Regions from separate parts of the Cobetia sp. LC6 genome, predicted to be linked through region 3. Evidence: predicted binding sites of a transcription regulator. Region 3 holds the regulator's gene; each other region holds the start of a gene.
What was found. The regulator LexA, encoded in region 3, represses DNA repair genes until DNA is damaged. The targets are predictions, from matches to a motif close to TACTGTNTANNTANACAGTA.
Positions count from the first base shown of each region.

Region 1: a site for LexA is predicted at 2,526-2,545, ahead of QQF40_RS10590 (LexA family protein). Genes of this name have one in related genera too.
Region 2: a site for LexA is predicted at 2,456-2,475, ahead of QQF40_RS02000 (YqiA/YcfP family alpha/beta fold hydrolase). Genes of this name have one in related genera too.

Region 1 covers NZ_JASSPL010000008.1:754-5,555, forward strand. The annotation lists gene QQF40_RS10580 (GIY-YIG nuclease family protein) at 1-569, shown strand, start outside; gene QQF40_RS10585 (Y-family DNA polymerase) at 762-2,036, opposite strand; gene QQF40_RS10590 (LexA family protein) at 2,045-2,506, opposite strand; gene QQF40_RS10595 (glutamate carboxypeptidase) at 2,795-4,003, shown strand; gene QQF40_RS10600 (putative quinol monooxygenase) at 4,116-4,427, opposite strand; gene QQF40_RS10605 (CoA-acylating methylmalonate-semialdehyde dehydrogenase) at 4,654-4,802, opposite strand, start outside.
Region 2 covers NZ_JASSPL010000001.1:460,098-464,899, reverse strand. The annotation lists gene parE (DNA topoisomerase IV subunit B) at 1-1,290, opposite strand, end outside; gene QQF40_RS02000 (YqiA/YcfP family alpha/beta fold hydrolase) at 1,544-2,296, opposite strand; gene pgi (glucose-6-phosphate isomerase) at 2,571-4,274, opposite strand; gene cmoA (carboxy-S-adenosyl-L-methionine synthase CmoA) at 4,479-4,802, shown strand, end outside.
Region 3 covers NZ_JASSPL010000001.1:221,095-225,896, reverse strand. The annotation lists gene nagZ (beta-N-acetylhexosaminidase) at 1-957, opposite strand, end outside; gene QQF40_RS01010 (L,D-transpeptidase) at 1,217-1,759, opposite strand; gene QQF40_RS01005 (TetR/AcrR family transcriptional regulator) at 1,759-2,436, opposite strand; gene lexA (transcriptional repressor LexA) at 2,977-3,606, shown strand; gene QQF40_RS00995 (hypothetical protein) at 3,709-3,948, opposite strand; gene QQF40_RS00990 (DUF6586 family protein) at 4,201-4,680, opposite strand; gene topA (type I DNA topoisomerase) at 4,680-4,802, opposite strand, start outside.

The DNA of each region.
Region 1 (4,802 bases), on a different contig from region 3:
ACAGAACTGCTATCGAAGCTGCGCAGCGTGAGGAAGAGATGTATCAAGATATTCTTGCACGCGCCAAGAATGAGCTTGAGCAGGCGTCAGCAGAGGAGCGAGCATTGGCTGAAGCCAAAGTGGCTGATCTCGAGCAGCGTCTACAGGAAGCGGAAGCAGCCAAGGAACGTACCAAGAGTCTGGCAGAGCAGACACGTCGTGGTTACGTCTATATCATCAGTAATATTGGTTCTTTTGGCGAAAATGTCTACAAGATTGGTATGACTCGTCGCCTCGATCCTATGGATCGTGTGAAAGAGCTAGGTGATGCCAGCGTACCGTTCTCATTTGACGTTCATGCTTTGATCTTCTCAGATGATGCTCCGGCGATGGAAACAGCACTTCACCGCAAGTTTTCACATCATCGAGTGAATGCCGTGAATCTGCGCAAAGAGTTCTTCCATGTTGAACTCTCTTCAATTCGAGAGGCGGTGATTGAAATAGGTCATGGTGATGCTGATTTCAAGACCACTATTGCGGCTGAAGAATACTTTGAGTCTCAACGCTTGAGAGAGCAGGTCGCTGCTTAAGCTGGTATAACCTTTCAAGCAACTCCTAGATGCTAGCTTTACCCAAGCCCTCATGACCCTTGGCTATATCCAGACGGGTTATGGGGGCTATTGTTATTGAGCTTGTTCTTGGGCTGCCTCTTTGTACCTGGGTTTAGGCTCAGGCACTTCCATCGTTTCTGTTCCTGCAGTGGAGAAGTCAGTTCATATCCACTAACGCAACCGCTTCAATTCCTGCCAGTTGGTGGTGTAGCGGGCGCTGCGGTGGGCGCAGCGCAGTTGCCAGGCGGCGTCGGGGCGTGCGACGCCCAGACGCACGGTGCCGCGGCCCATCTTCTGATTCATGGCGTCCAGTGTCGCCATCAGCTGCTGACTGCGTTCACGCCTGGCGATGTCATCTTCGCTTTCCAGCAGCGAGAGTTGCTCGCGTGGCTGGTCGATGAGGTCGAGCAGCATCACGCCAGCCTTCATGAAGCGATAGCCGCGCAGGTATATATGCTCCAGCGCCTGTTGCGCGGCGGCGAGTATCTCGCGGCTGTCATTGGTGGGGGCGGGCAGCTCGACGATGGTGCTGGGTGAGTATTGCGGCAGGTCGGGTCGGTGACGATTGCTCTTGAGGAAGACCAGTACGGCGCGTGTCAGGCTGCCTTGATGGCGCAGCTTCTCGGCGCCGCGCTGGGCATGTTGGCGGATGGCATCCCTGAGTTCATTCAAGTCACCGGTCATGCGCCCGAAGGAGCGCGAGGTCATGATGCGCTGGCGGGCGTCATCGGCATCATTCATCTCGAAGCAGAGCGTGCCTTGCAGTTCGCGCGCGGTGCGTTCCAGTACCACGGAATACCGCTGGCCGATGGCGCGCGGGTCGGCGCAGCGCAGGTCCCAGGCAGTGTGCAGGCCTTGCAGTGCCAAGCGTTCGACCAGTCGTCGGCCCACGCCCCAGACATCGCCCAGTGGCGTATCGGCCAGCAGGCGCTGGGTGCCGACTTCATCGGGTTCCAGCACGCAGACACCGCCGAATTCCGGACGTTTCTTGGCAGCGCGATTGGCCAACTTGGCCAGCGTTCGAGTTGGCGCGACCCCGACACATACGGGAATGCCGGTGAACTTGCGGACATTACGGTGCAGGGTGCGGCTCAATGTCAGCATCGAGTTGCGATCAAAGCCATCGAAACGCACGAACATCTCATCGATGGAGTAGGGCTCGACCCCGGCGGAATATTCCTCCAGCACCTCACGCACGCGCGCCGACATGTCGCCATACAGCTCATAGTTGGAGGAGAGCAGGTGGATGCGCCCCTCACGGACGAGTGACTGTAGCTGGAAGGCGGGGGTGCCCATCTCCACGCCCAGCGCCTTGAGTTCGTTGGAGCGCGCGATCACGCAGCCGTCATTGTTGGACATCACGCCGACAGGGCGGCCCTCCAGGCGCGGGTCGAACACTCGCTCGCAGCTGGCGTAGAAGTTGTTGCAGTCGACCAGTCCGATCATCGGCGTCTTCATACCGCGTATTCGTGGATGACGGAACGCACCACCCCCCAGACCTGGCATTCGAGGTCGAAGATCGCGACCGGCGGATACAGAGCATTGCCGGAGCTCAGATAGGGGCGCTGACCGATCAGCTCATAACGCTTGACCACCACCTCACCCTCGACCAGTGCCACCACGATATGCCCGGGGCGGGCATCGATGGAGCGGTCTACCACCAGGGTGTCACCCTCATAGATGCCGAAGCCTTCCATGCTGTCACCCGCCACCGTCATGAAGAAGGTCGCTGCCGGGCGCTTGATCAGCCGCTCGTTGAGGTCCAGCGTGCGCCCCGCGTAATCCTCGGCCGGCGAGGGGAAGCCGGAAATGCCAGCGCGCCCCGTGATGTGAGGGTGCGGCAGCGCACAGGGCTCCGGCGCTGGATGAGGGCGAGCCAGCGAGGCGTGGGACGGTTGAGCGGCAGATACGGTCATGGGTGGGGTCTCCTTTCGATACTGTATTCATATACAGTATCGGCGCTGAGAAGCCCTCAGGCAACCGATAATCCCTGCGAGTGCTGCACATTCACGAGACGCAGATCAGATGAAGTGCACCTGTGTTCAATGGTGGACGGCAGGTAAAGCTGCTAGCAGAAAAAATTTCCCGGTAGGCCTCGCGTTTGCGTTTGCCTGATATCCGCCTTACCTTCGTTATTCCTTATATAAAAATATTAGAGGTGGAAAATGCGGCTTCCGATGTTGGCGGTGGGTTTGGCATGCGGTATGTGCAGTGCCAGTGCGCAAGCGGCGGACTATCAGGATGTGCAGGATGCCGTCGAGCAACAGCGAGCACCTCTGCTGGAGACGCTGGAATCACTGGTCAACTTGGATTCGGGAACGGGCTACCGTGAAGGCTTGAATGACGTTGAGGCAATGCTGACCCAGCATCTCGAAGCGCTTGGCGCACAGGTGGAAACGCACCCTGCCAAGACCTATGGCGGCAATACGATTGTCGGTCGCCTGCAGGGAGATGGCAGTCGCAAGATAATGTTGATGATTCACTACGACACCGTCTTCGATGAAGGCGCCGCCACGGAGCGTGCCTTCCGTATCGAGGATGGGCGTGCCTATGGCCCGGGCGTGGGCGATGCCAAGGGTGGCGCAGCCGTTATTCTGCACAGTCTCGAGGCGCTGAAGTCGCTCGGGTTTGATGACTATGGCCAGGTGACGGTTGTCTTCAATCCTGATGAGGAGAAGGGCTCGCCTGGCTCGCATGACCTGATTCATGAGCTATCGGCAGATCAGGATGCCGTGCTGGTATTCGAGCCTACCTTCGCTGACCCGGGAGTTGATGCCGTCACCGTCGTCACCAAGGGCATCAACTATGCGTTTCTCGAGGTGAAGGGCCGTGCCTCCCATGCCGGTGGCGCACCAGAGGAAGGGCGCAACGCCATCATGGAGCTGTCTCATCAGCTGCTGCAGTTGAATGAGCTTGATGATGCGGACAAGGAGACGACGCTCAACTGGACGATCGTCGAGGGCGGCGTCAAGCGCAACGTGATTCCGGAGCATGCCAGGGCGGAAGGTGATATGCGCTACTTCGATAGCAGCGAGTATCAGCGTGTCCTGGAAGAAGCGCAGGCCATCACGAAGAACCAGTTGATCGATGATACCGAAGTGGAGTTCCACCTCGAGAAGGGGCGTCCGCCGCTGCCTGACAATCCGCAGAGTCAGCAGCTGGCCGAGCAGGCCCAGAAGATCTATCAAGAGTTGGGGCAGACACTGCAAGCGGTCGAGATCGGTGGCGGCACCGATGCAGCCTACGCCTATCATGCAGATTCCGATAAACCGGCAGTGCTCGAATCCCTGGGTCTCGTCGGCGGCGGCTATCACAGCGATCAGGAGTTCGTGCTGGTCGATAGCGTCGTGCCACGCCTTTACCTGACGACGCGCATGATCATGCAATTGTCCGAGGATCAGCCGCAGGAGTGAAACCGGGGTTGTAGCGGTAAATGATATGCCGTCATGACAGCAAGCCCGATAAAAAAGCCCGGCCTCCTGGAGGTCGGGCTTTTTTGGGTCTTTCCCAATGCTGTTCTGTCTATCAGCCCGCCGGGCTCAGGATGCGGATATCGCCATCGGCGATCCAGTCACCGGCGTTGTCGCGGAAGCGCTGCATGTGTTCGGTCTCACGGTGGGCCTGCAGCGCATCGTGGGATTCCCAGGCTTCCACCACGGTGATGGTGTCGGGGCGTGGGTCGTTGTCCTTGTCGGCGGCGCGTTCGGAGTCCAGGCACGGGTGGTAGGCGTGGCAGCCATCTTCCTCGCGCACGGTGGGCGCGACGGCGCAGAGTTCATTGAAGACATCCTGAACGTGGCCTTCCTTGGCGGTAACGGTGGCGATTACCCAGATCATCTTGGCTCCTTGTGACGGTGCTGACCGCCGATGTTGTCGGGATTCTCGTGATGAGATGTCCTGACTATGTGGAGCCGTTTCTGGCCACTGCAAGGGGCAGGGGCTGACTGCCGGCATGACCCTGCATGATTAGCACATGAAAGCGCCGGACAGCAGGGCTGTCCGGCGCAGTTGTCATCAGACGATGATCCGCGTTCGTGATGGATCAGAAAGCGAAGGCGATGGATCAGGACGGGAAGGCGAACTGGGCGCCTTCACGCAGACCGGCGGAAGGCCAGCGCTGGGTGATGGTCTTGCGGCGAGTGTAGAAGCGCACCGCATCCGGGCCGTAGGCGGACAGATCGCCGAACAGCGAGCGCTTCCAGCCGCCGAAGC
Region 2 (4,802 bases), 240 kb from region 3:
GCGGTTGCGCCCCTGCTTGGCACTGCCGCCGGCGGAGTCACCCTCGACCAGGAACAGCTCGCTTTCGGCAGGGTCGGAGCTTGCGCAATCCGAGAGTTTGCCCGGCAGCGCGGGCCCGGAGGTGACCTTCTTGCGCGCGACCTTCTTGGCGCTCTTCAGGCGGCGCTGGGCCGCCGAGATCACCAGTTCCGCCAGCGCTTCGGCCTGGTCGACATGGTGGTTGAGCCACAGCGAGAAGGCGTCCTTGACCACGCCGGAGACGAAGGCGGCGACGCTGCGCGAGGACAGACGCTCCTTGGTCTGGCCGGCGAACTGCGGATCGAGCATCTTCACCGACAGCACGAAGGCGGCGCGCTCCCACAGGTCATCCGCGCTCAGCTTGACGCCACGCGGCAGCAGACTGCGGTAGTCGCAGAATTCCTTGAGCGCCTCGAGCAGACCGGAGCGCAGACCATTGACGTGAGTACCGCCCAGCGGCGTGGGAATCAGGTTGACGTAGGGCTCCTGTACCAGCTCGCCACCTTCCGGCAGCCACTGGATCGCCCAGTCGACCCCGTGCTCCTCGTCTTCGAAATGGCCGACGAACGGCGATTCCGGCAAACGCTCGAAGCCATCGGTGGCACCGAGCAGGTAATCGCGCAGGCCATCCTCGTAATGCCAGGTCGTCTCGCTGCCATCGGTCTCGATGAGCACGACCTTGAGCCCCGGACACAGCACGGCCTTGGCACGCAGCAGGTGGCGCAGACGCGGCATCGCCAGGCGCGGGCTGTCGAAGTAGCTCTCGTCCGGCCAGAAGCGCACCAGGGTGCCGGTATTGCGCTTGCCGACGGTGCCGATCCGGGTCAGTTCCTCGGCCTTCTCGCCATTCTCGAAGGCGATGCGCTGACGCAGGCCATCGCGGCACACTTCCACTTCCAGACGCGTCGACAGCGCATTGACCACCGAGACGCCCACGCCGTGCAGGCCGCCGGAGAAGCGATAGCTGTCCTGGGAGAACTTGCCCCCCGCGTGCAGCTTGGTGAGGATCAGCTCGATGCCGGTCACGCCATGCTCGGGGTGGATGTCGGTGGGCATGCCACGACCGTCATCGCCGACCTCGATACCGCCATTCTCGAGCAGGCGCACGCGGATTTCCTTCGCGTGCCCCGCCAGCGCCTCATCGACGGAGTTGTCGATGACTTCCTGCGCCAGGTGGTTGGGCCGAGAAGTGTCGGTATACATGCCGGGCCGCTTGCGGACCGGTTCGAGGCCGGAGAGGACCTCAATGGAACTGGCGCTGTACTGACTCATCGCAGCCTTGTGTCCTTGGTGTTGACGTCCGCCATCCGACTCGCCATTTCACGTGCGCGAGACGAACAACGGATTCCTGAAAAATGAGAGACCGGCGCCTGGCGTTCAGCATCAAACGCCCTGCCATGTCGTGCCAATCCGTATCGTGGCGATCCATGTCGTGGCAATCCATGTCATGCCAGGAGATGCCGTGTCCAGCCAAGTCGTGGCGGGTGGCGGCGGGTCTGGCAGAAAGCACCACACACGTGACCTGCTAGTCCGGCGCGACATGCATCGCCGCTGCGGTGGCGGGGGCCAGCCGGTGTCCGCCATGCGCCATGATCGCCGGCAGATATTCCGCCAACTGCGCAAAGCCGTGATCACCACCCGGCGTGATGATCAAGCGGCTTCCCTGATAGAGCCCTGCGGCATCATTGACATCCAATGTCTCATCGGCCGTCGCCAACAGCACCAGGGTGCGCTGCGCCGTGACAGGCTCCGCTTCCAATGCAAGCAGCCCGGGGCCGAAATCCTCGGTGACGGTAAACGTCACGCCGGTATAGGGATTGGCATGCACCGAGCCGAGCCATTCGCTGACCAGTCGCGCGGGACGCACGGCCGGATTGATCAGCACACTGCGTGGCCCCAGACGCCAGACGCTCTGGGAGGGACCAGCCGGCCCTTCGAGGCGTGCGGCCTCACGCGCGACCAGCCAGGTGGCCAGAAAACCGCCCATGGAACTGCCGATCACCATGATGGCGTCATCACAGGCGGGGTCTGCGGGGTCCAGCGCCAGGCGCTCACACAGCGTGAGATAGGCTGCGTTGACCGCCGCCTGACCCGCATCGGGCGCCGGAGGGATATCCGGCATCACGCACGGCAGGCCGAACTGCTCTGCCGCGCGCTGCATCAAGCGCGCCTTGGGCGAACAACTGGCCGAATTGAAGCCGTGCAGGTACAGCAGCCCCTTGACGGGCGCGGTGGTGTGCATCGCTGCCGTATCTGACGGAAAGAGGGAATTGGCCATCAGCACTCCCGACAACACGCCAGCCCGCGACACCGCCCCTCCCACGCTTCAAGATGGCTAGGAATCTCTCGAGCGTTCATGCGCTGGAAGCAGGGTTTTCGACGGTCCGCGTCGTGCTGTCTAGTGTAAACGATTGATTCGCTTATAGGATAGCGAGAATACTGTATAAATCAACAGAGAGCGGCGACTGGCGCCGCCACTCGTCTTGCACGGCATATCGGCATGCCCTCACACACTCTCTCACTCGCCCCCCTCACTCACATCCGCCGCGGGTTCAGCGCGGGTCCTGATCCTGTGCTGCCCACACCGCTTCGATCAGCGCGCGGCTGGAGGCATCCAGCATCTCGAAGCCTTCGCCGGTGGTCATGGTCGCTTCGGTGGCGGTGGCGATCTGCTTGCCCAGCTCCACGCCCCACTGATCGAACGGGTTGATATCCCAGATGGTGGCCTGCACGAAGACCTTCTGCTCGTAGAGCGCAATCAACGCCCCCAGCGTTTCCGGTGTCAGCGCTTCCAGCAATAGCGTGGTCGACGGCTGATTGCCACGGTAGCGCTTGTGGTTCGGCTGCGCCTCATCACCGGGGATGGCGTCATCGCCAAGCATCAATACACGTGACTGGGCAAAGCAGTTGGCCAGCGTCAGGCGGTGTTGTGCCTTGAGGTGGGCGCGCGTCTCGGCGTCCTCGACATGATCATAACGACACATCGGTGCGATGAAGTCACACTCGACCGCCTGGGTGCCCTGGTGCAGCAGCTGATAGAAGGCGTGCTGGGCGTTCGGTCCCAGCTGGCCCCACAGCACCGGACAGGTCGAGTAGTCGATCATCTCGCCATCGTTGGTCACTGACTTGCCGTTGGATTCCATCTCCAGCTGCTCGAGGTAGCTGGCGAAGTATTCCAGACGACCGTCGTAGGGCAGGATGGAGTGGGCGCGGATATCGAGGAAGTTGTTGTTCCAGATACCCGCCAGCGCCAGCAGCACCGGCAGATTGTCTTCCAGCGGCGCGGTGCGGAAGTGCTCATCCAGCTCATGCGCCCCGGCCAGCAGACGACGGAAGTTGTCCATGCCGACGTTGAGCGCGATGGGCAGGCCGATGGTGCCCCACAGCGAATAGCGGCCGCCGACCCAATCCCAGAACAGCAGCTGATGTTCCGGCGCGATGCCCCACTCGGTCATCTTCTCCGGCTTGGCGGAAGCGCCGATGAAGTGCTGACGGTTGATCAGCGCTTCCAGGCGCCCTTCCGGGTCGAGACGTGATTTCAGCCAGTCGCGCGCGGTGCGGGCATTGGATAGCGTGTCGATGGTCGAGAATGACTTGGAGGACAGGATGAACAGCGTGGTTTCCGGGCTGAAGGATTCCAGATAGTCCGCCAGCTGGGAGCCATCCATGGTCGAGGCGAAGTGCACGCCGATCTCGTGGATGTCCTTGGGGCGGCAATCGCTCAGAGCGCTGGAGACCATCAGCGGGCCGAGGTCCGAGCCACCGACCCCGAGGTTGACCACATCGGTGATCGGCTTGCCGGTGGCGCCACGCCACTGGCCACTGTGGAAGGTATCGACCATCTCGGCCAGGTGCTCGAGGCTCTCGTGGATGGCCGGCACGATATCCTCGCCATCCACCTCGAGGCTGGCGGAGCGCGGCAGACGCAGCGCGGCGTGCAGCGCCGGACGGTCTTCGGAGCGATTGACATGCTCACCGGCCAGCAGGCGCTTGATGCCCTGCTCGACGCCGGTTTCGCGCGCCAGATCCAGCAGCAGCTCCAGGGTCTCGCCCTTGAGGCGCTGCTTGGAGAGATCCAGACGCAGCCCCGCAGCGGAGCGCGTGAAGGTCGCCACTCGGTCACGCCCTTGCGCCGCATCCTCGGCAAACAGGTCCTTCAGATGCACATCGGCCATCTGCTCTTGATGATGGCGCGCGAGAGCCTGCCAAGCCTGGGTATTACGACGCGCAGAACGTGCCGCTGATTGAGTGGACATGGCCACCTCTCTCCTTGAAGTGTAATGACCGGCCCTGCATGGCCCGGCCTGAAATCGATTGATGGAGGCATCACCCGACAGCCGTGACGGGTGCGTCACGGGCGCCGAATGCGTAGAATGGCGGGCCCGACGGGGCACTCTGCCCGGCCGGTCCTCGGCCACAGGCATGTCGCCCTGGCCCACTGCCCGATGAAGCCTTGATCCATGAGTGATGCATCTTACCGTGACGCGATGTTTACGACACCCCTTGACCGTGTCGCCAGCTTCTCCTTCGACGAGCAGGTCGTCAGCTGCTTTCCGGACATGCTGCGCCGCTCGGTGCCGGGTTACGGTCAGATCATCGCCATGCTGGGCCTGATGGCCCGCGCTCACCTGCGCCCCGGCGCGCGGGTCTATGACCTGGGCTGCTCACTGGGTGCTGCCAGCATGGCGCTGGCCCGCGAGATGGCCGCCGAGGATATCGAGATCGAAGCCGTCGATCTGTCCCGACCGATGGTCGAGCGCGCCAGCCGTGAACTCGCCGAGGCC
Region 3 (4,802 bases):
CAGTCGCGCCTGGCGCTTGCCTCGGTGGCGCTGCTCATCATCATCGAGACTGTCGAGCACTTCGCGCGCGGCGGCAGGGTCATTGCAGACCAGCGCCATGTCGCAGCCAGCGTCCAGCGCCAGGCGCGCACGCTCTGCCGGGCTGCCTTCCGCGACGGCCGCCGCCATGCCGAGATCATCGGAGAAGATGGCGCCCTTGAAGCCGAACTCTTCGCGCAGCAGGCCCAACCAGCTGGGCGAGAAGCCCGCGGGACGTGCATCGAAATCCGGATAGATCACATGCGCCGGCATCACGCCGCCCAGGCGCTCGGCGAGGGCCGCGAAGGGCTTGAGATCATGCTCGCGCAGCTCGCGGAACGGACGCGGGTCGACCACGCGTTCCAGGTGGGTATCTGCCGAGATGCCACCATGCCCCGGGTAGTGCTTGCCGACGGCGGACATGCCCGCCTCCTGCAGCCCGTCGATGAAGGCGCCGCCCACCGCGATGACGTCTTCCGGCGTGGCGCCGAAGCTGCGATCGCCAATGATGGTCGAGCCAGCCACATCGATATCCAGTACCGGCGCAAAGGTGATATCACAGCCGATGGCTGCCATTTCCATGCCCAGCAGCCAGCCGGCATCGCGTGCCAGACCCAGGCCTGCGGCCTGGGCGTCTTCGCCGCAGCCATCACAGTCACGCCCGAGACAGCATTGCGCCAGGCTGCGCATCGACGGCAGGCGTGTCACGCCCTCGCGCAGGCGCTGGACGCGCCCGCCTTCCTGATCGATGGCGATCAGCAGGTGGGGATTGACGCTGCGAATCTCGCGGCTCAGCTCCAGTACCTGCTCGGGAGAGGCACAGTTGCGCGCAAACAGGATGACGCCCCCGACGGCAGGGCGTGCCAGCAGTTCACGTTCGTCGCGGGCGAGGGTCAGCCCCGCAACATCGACCATTACGGAGCCCAGTGGCTGTGTCATGTCATCCTTCCTGTCCATGGCCTGCGGCAGTGATATCCCGTGAAGAGAGGATTCACGACCGCCGGGACTTCATGTCTTTTACGGGGCTCGGCAGCCTGGAAGAAACACGATGAATCAGGCTGCCAGCGCGAGGAAAGGCGCAATTCTAGCCGACTGAACCCCTATCGAACAGTCGCGGCCAGCTGCGCCCCGGCAAGGGGCTGTCACCCAGGTTCCGGCGGCAGCTCATGGAGGGTATCAGACTCGTACACCAACGCCTTCAGGGATGCAGCAGCACCGGAGTGCCTGGCACAGCCTCGGCAAAGAGTCGCAGCAGGTCATCATCGCGCAAGCGAATGCAGCCGTGGGACGCCGCTATCCCCATGGGCTCCGTGCTGGGCGTGCCATGAAAATAGATGTAGCGGCGCAGGCTATCGACCCGCTCACCGCGGGCATTGCGACCGCGATTGATGCCCGGCTCGCGGCCACTGAGCCATAGAATGCGCGTCAGGATCCAGTCACGCTCTGGATGCTCCTCGGCAAGCTCGGGGGTGAATACCTCGCCCGTGAAGCGCCGTCCGCGATAGACGGCGCCACGCGGATTGCCCGCCCCGATGGCGGCACAAATCACATGCCAGCCGGTTGGCGTGCAACCGCTGCCATCGAGCTCGCCGATACCGTTGAGGCCGCTGGAGATCGCGCAGGCGTGCACCAGCGCGTCAGGGGCAGCCGCGCAGGGCGGCGCATCACGACTGCCACTCGGCGCGTCATTGCGTATCTCAAGGCTCTGGCGCGAGAGATCCACCGCTACCCAGCAGGCCATCAGCTGGCCGCCTGGGTGACCGCCTCACCATCCCCGAGCGAGGCCGGCAACGGCGCTGCCATCGCCGCGACCACCACCGGACGCATGTGCTGGATCAGCTCACGCACCGTGGTGTGATGGCCATACTCGGCCTCCTCGATATCCCGCAGTGCATCCAGGCCCGAGAAGGTGAAGATCACGCTACCGAGCATGAAGTGCAGGCGCCAGAAGCGCTCGTTGTCCGGCAGATCAGGGGTCGCAAGCTTCAGAAGCTCGGCGAAGCGGCTGAAGACCGTGCCGTAATGCTCGCGGATATAGCGCCGCATATGGCCCTGACCCTGAGTGTAGGCAAGCCCGAGCAGGCGCATGAAGGTGCGCAGGCTGTTGCGCTCGGCCGGCACCTCCAGCACGGTACGCGCCATCACCTCCAGCAGGACCTCAAGCGGCACCTGACGCCCGGCGTATTGCTGCTCGACACTGTCGAGCGCCGCGTGGAAACGCTCGCTGAATGGATCGAGATAGCGCGCGAAGACCGCCTGGATCAGCGATTTCTTGGACCCGAAGTGGTAGTTCACCGCCGCCAGATTGACCTTGGCCTTGCTGGTGATGTTGCGCAATGAGGTCTCGGCGAAACCACGCTCGGCGAACAGCACCTCGGCAGTATCGAGGATGCGGGTAACGGTATCGGTCTGGGCCATGGGCGGAACCCTTGTCAGGTAGAAGAGGACTGGAGTCGTAGGTCACGACGCAAGCGCCGCGCGGCGACTCTCTCATGAGGTGGTGCAGGTTCACCGGAAAGCCACGTACGATATCGGCTCGTTTGACCACGGCACACGTGAGCACGACACATCCGAACACTGCCATCGGCGAACATTCGTTTGAAACACTTTGATTCTAGCGCGCCATGTCACGACTGACAATTCTCTCGCGTTTCAAACGCCAAAGGTTTAGTCGAGCCTGATATTCCTTCAATGCAGACCGTTCCGATTCAAGGACTCGTCGTGCTCGGTGACAGACCACCCCGCAGGGCCACACCGGATTGCCCTCTCGACAGCTTGCCTTGGATATCGACAAGCCAAGTCGGCAGACAGCGATATCTCGACGACTACCTGCCCTTTGAGGCCTCCACACAAGCCACGATGCCTTGCATGACTGCCATGACTGGATACAATGACAGTTGTATGGATGCACACCCCGTGCCGTCAGCTCAAGATGCCGCCCAGGCCAAAGGCAATGCCATGACCCAGCCGCTTACTCCGCGCCAGCAGGATGTCTTCGACTTCATCATCAAGACCATCAAGTCCTCTGGCTACCCGCCGACGCGGGCCGAAATCGCCCAGGCGCTGGGCTTCCGCTCGCCGAATGCCGCCGAGGAGCATCTGCGTGCCCTCAAGCGCAAGGGCGCCATCGAGATGGTGCCGGGCACCTCACGCGGCATTCGCGTGCCGTCGCTGGCTGACGTCGACGAGAGCGCCAACGATGGTCTGCCGGTGATCGGGGAAGTGGCCGCCGGCAGCCCGATTCTTGCCAGCGAGCATATCGACCGTCACTGCCCGCTGCCGAGCGACTACTTCTCGCCGGCTGCCGACTACCTGCTGCGTGTGCGCGGCGTGTCGATGAAGGATGTGGGAATTCTGGAAGGCGACCTGCTGGCCGTGCATCGCACCACCAGCGTGCGTGACGGGCAGATCGTGGTGGCACGCCTGGGAGATGAAGTCACCGTCAAGCGCTTCCGCCGTGACGGGCACTATGTGTGGCTGGAAGCCGAAAACGAGGACTTCTCACCGATCAAGGTCGACCTGCGCACGGACAGCCTGGAGATCGAGGGCCTCGGGGTAGGTGTCATCCGCGATGGTGGCCTGCACTGAGGTCTTGACCAGCTGCGCTTTAAGCAACAGAAAAGCCGCACGCATTGCACAAAAAAACCCGCCTCGAGGCGGGTTTTTTGTGCGCGAAGCGCGAGCGATGCATCAGTGCACGATGCCTTCTGACTGCTCATCCTCGTCTTCTTCGCCATCCCAGAGGCGAGTCCGGGTGATGGCGTGGTCGATCATCTCACGCGCGACCTCGAAACGATTGTCACGCAGCAGATCAGCGGCCTCGTCTGAAATGCGAATGCTGAGCAGCGGCTCACCTTCGCTTTCCGCGGCGCGCAGAATCACTTCACCATCTTCCATTTGCACAATTTCAAGTACGGCGGGATCGGACACGTCATTCCTCCTGCACGGCACCTCGTGAGATACCGGCGTCGTTGTAATCGTCAGCGCGACGGCTGGCAAGCCCGGCACCGCGTTGCCATCAGCGACGCAGAAAAAAGTACGACCACAGCCAGAGCCATGGTCGTACCGGAGAGTGCAGGGCTTGCCACAATGCGATCAGTCTAGCACCCGTGAAGGCGAAACGTCACCCGATCGCCATGCGCCAGTCATCACCAACGTGCAGCGCCATATCAGCGCCTTGACCTACCACTCGACGCTCGACTCGCGCAGCTGCGGCAGCAGCGCCTTGAATGCCGTGATGGCGGCGCTGAGACGCTCGGCCAGCGAGTCGCTCGAGGCTGCCGCGATGATCAGACCATCACCCCGCGAACGCGATTCCTCGCGGCGAGCGACGCCACCCTCTTCATGCAGACGGGTCACATCCGCGATCAGCTCAGACAACCAGCTGTCAGGACGTTCCAGCAGGCTGCGCAGCTGCTCGACCTCGGCAATGGGCGTCGGTGGTGTGGCCAGGCGCTCGCGCCAGCTCCCCTGCGGCCAGCGCGCCGTCACGGCACACTCTTCCAGCAATGAGGCCAGCGCCAGCTCCAGCAGGGCGAGCGCGCCCTCTTCACCGGCCATGCGACGCGCCACGGCATGCTCATCGTCGCCAGAGACCGCTGACTGGGCCAGCAGCAACTCGGCCTGATACAGCAGCTGATTGGTACGGGCACGCTGGCTCATCAGCTCTTGGCTCCCTTGCGCTTGTCCTCGACGACCCAGCGGCCGTTGTCGTAGGTCGCCTTCCAGCCGGTCGCCTTGCCATCTTCATCGGTCATGACGTACTGAGCCTTGACCTTGCGCGA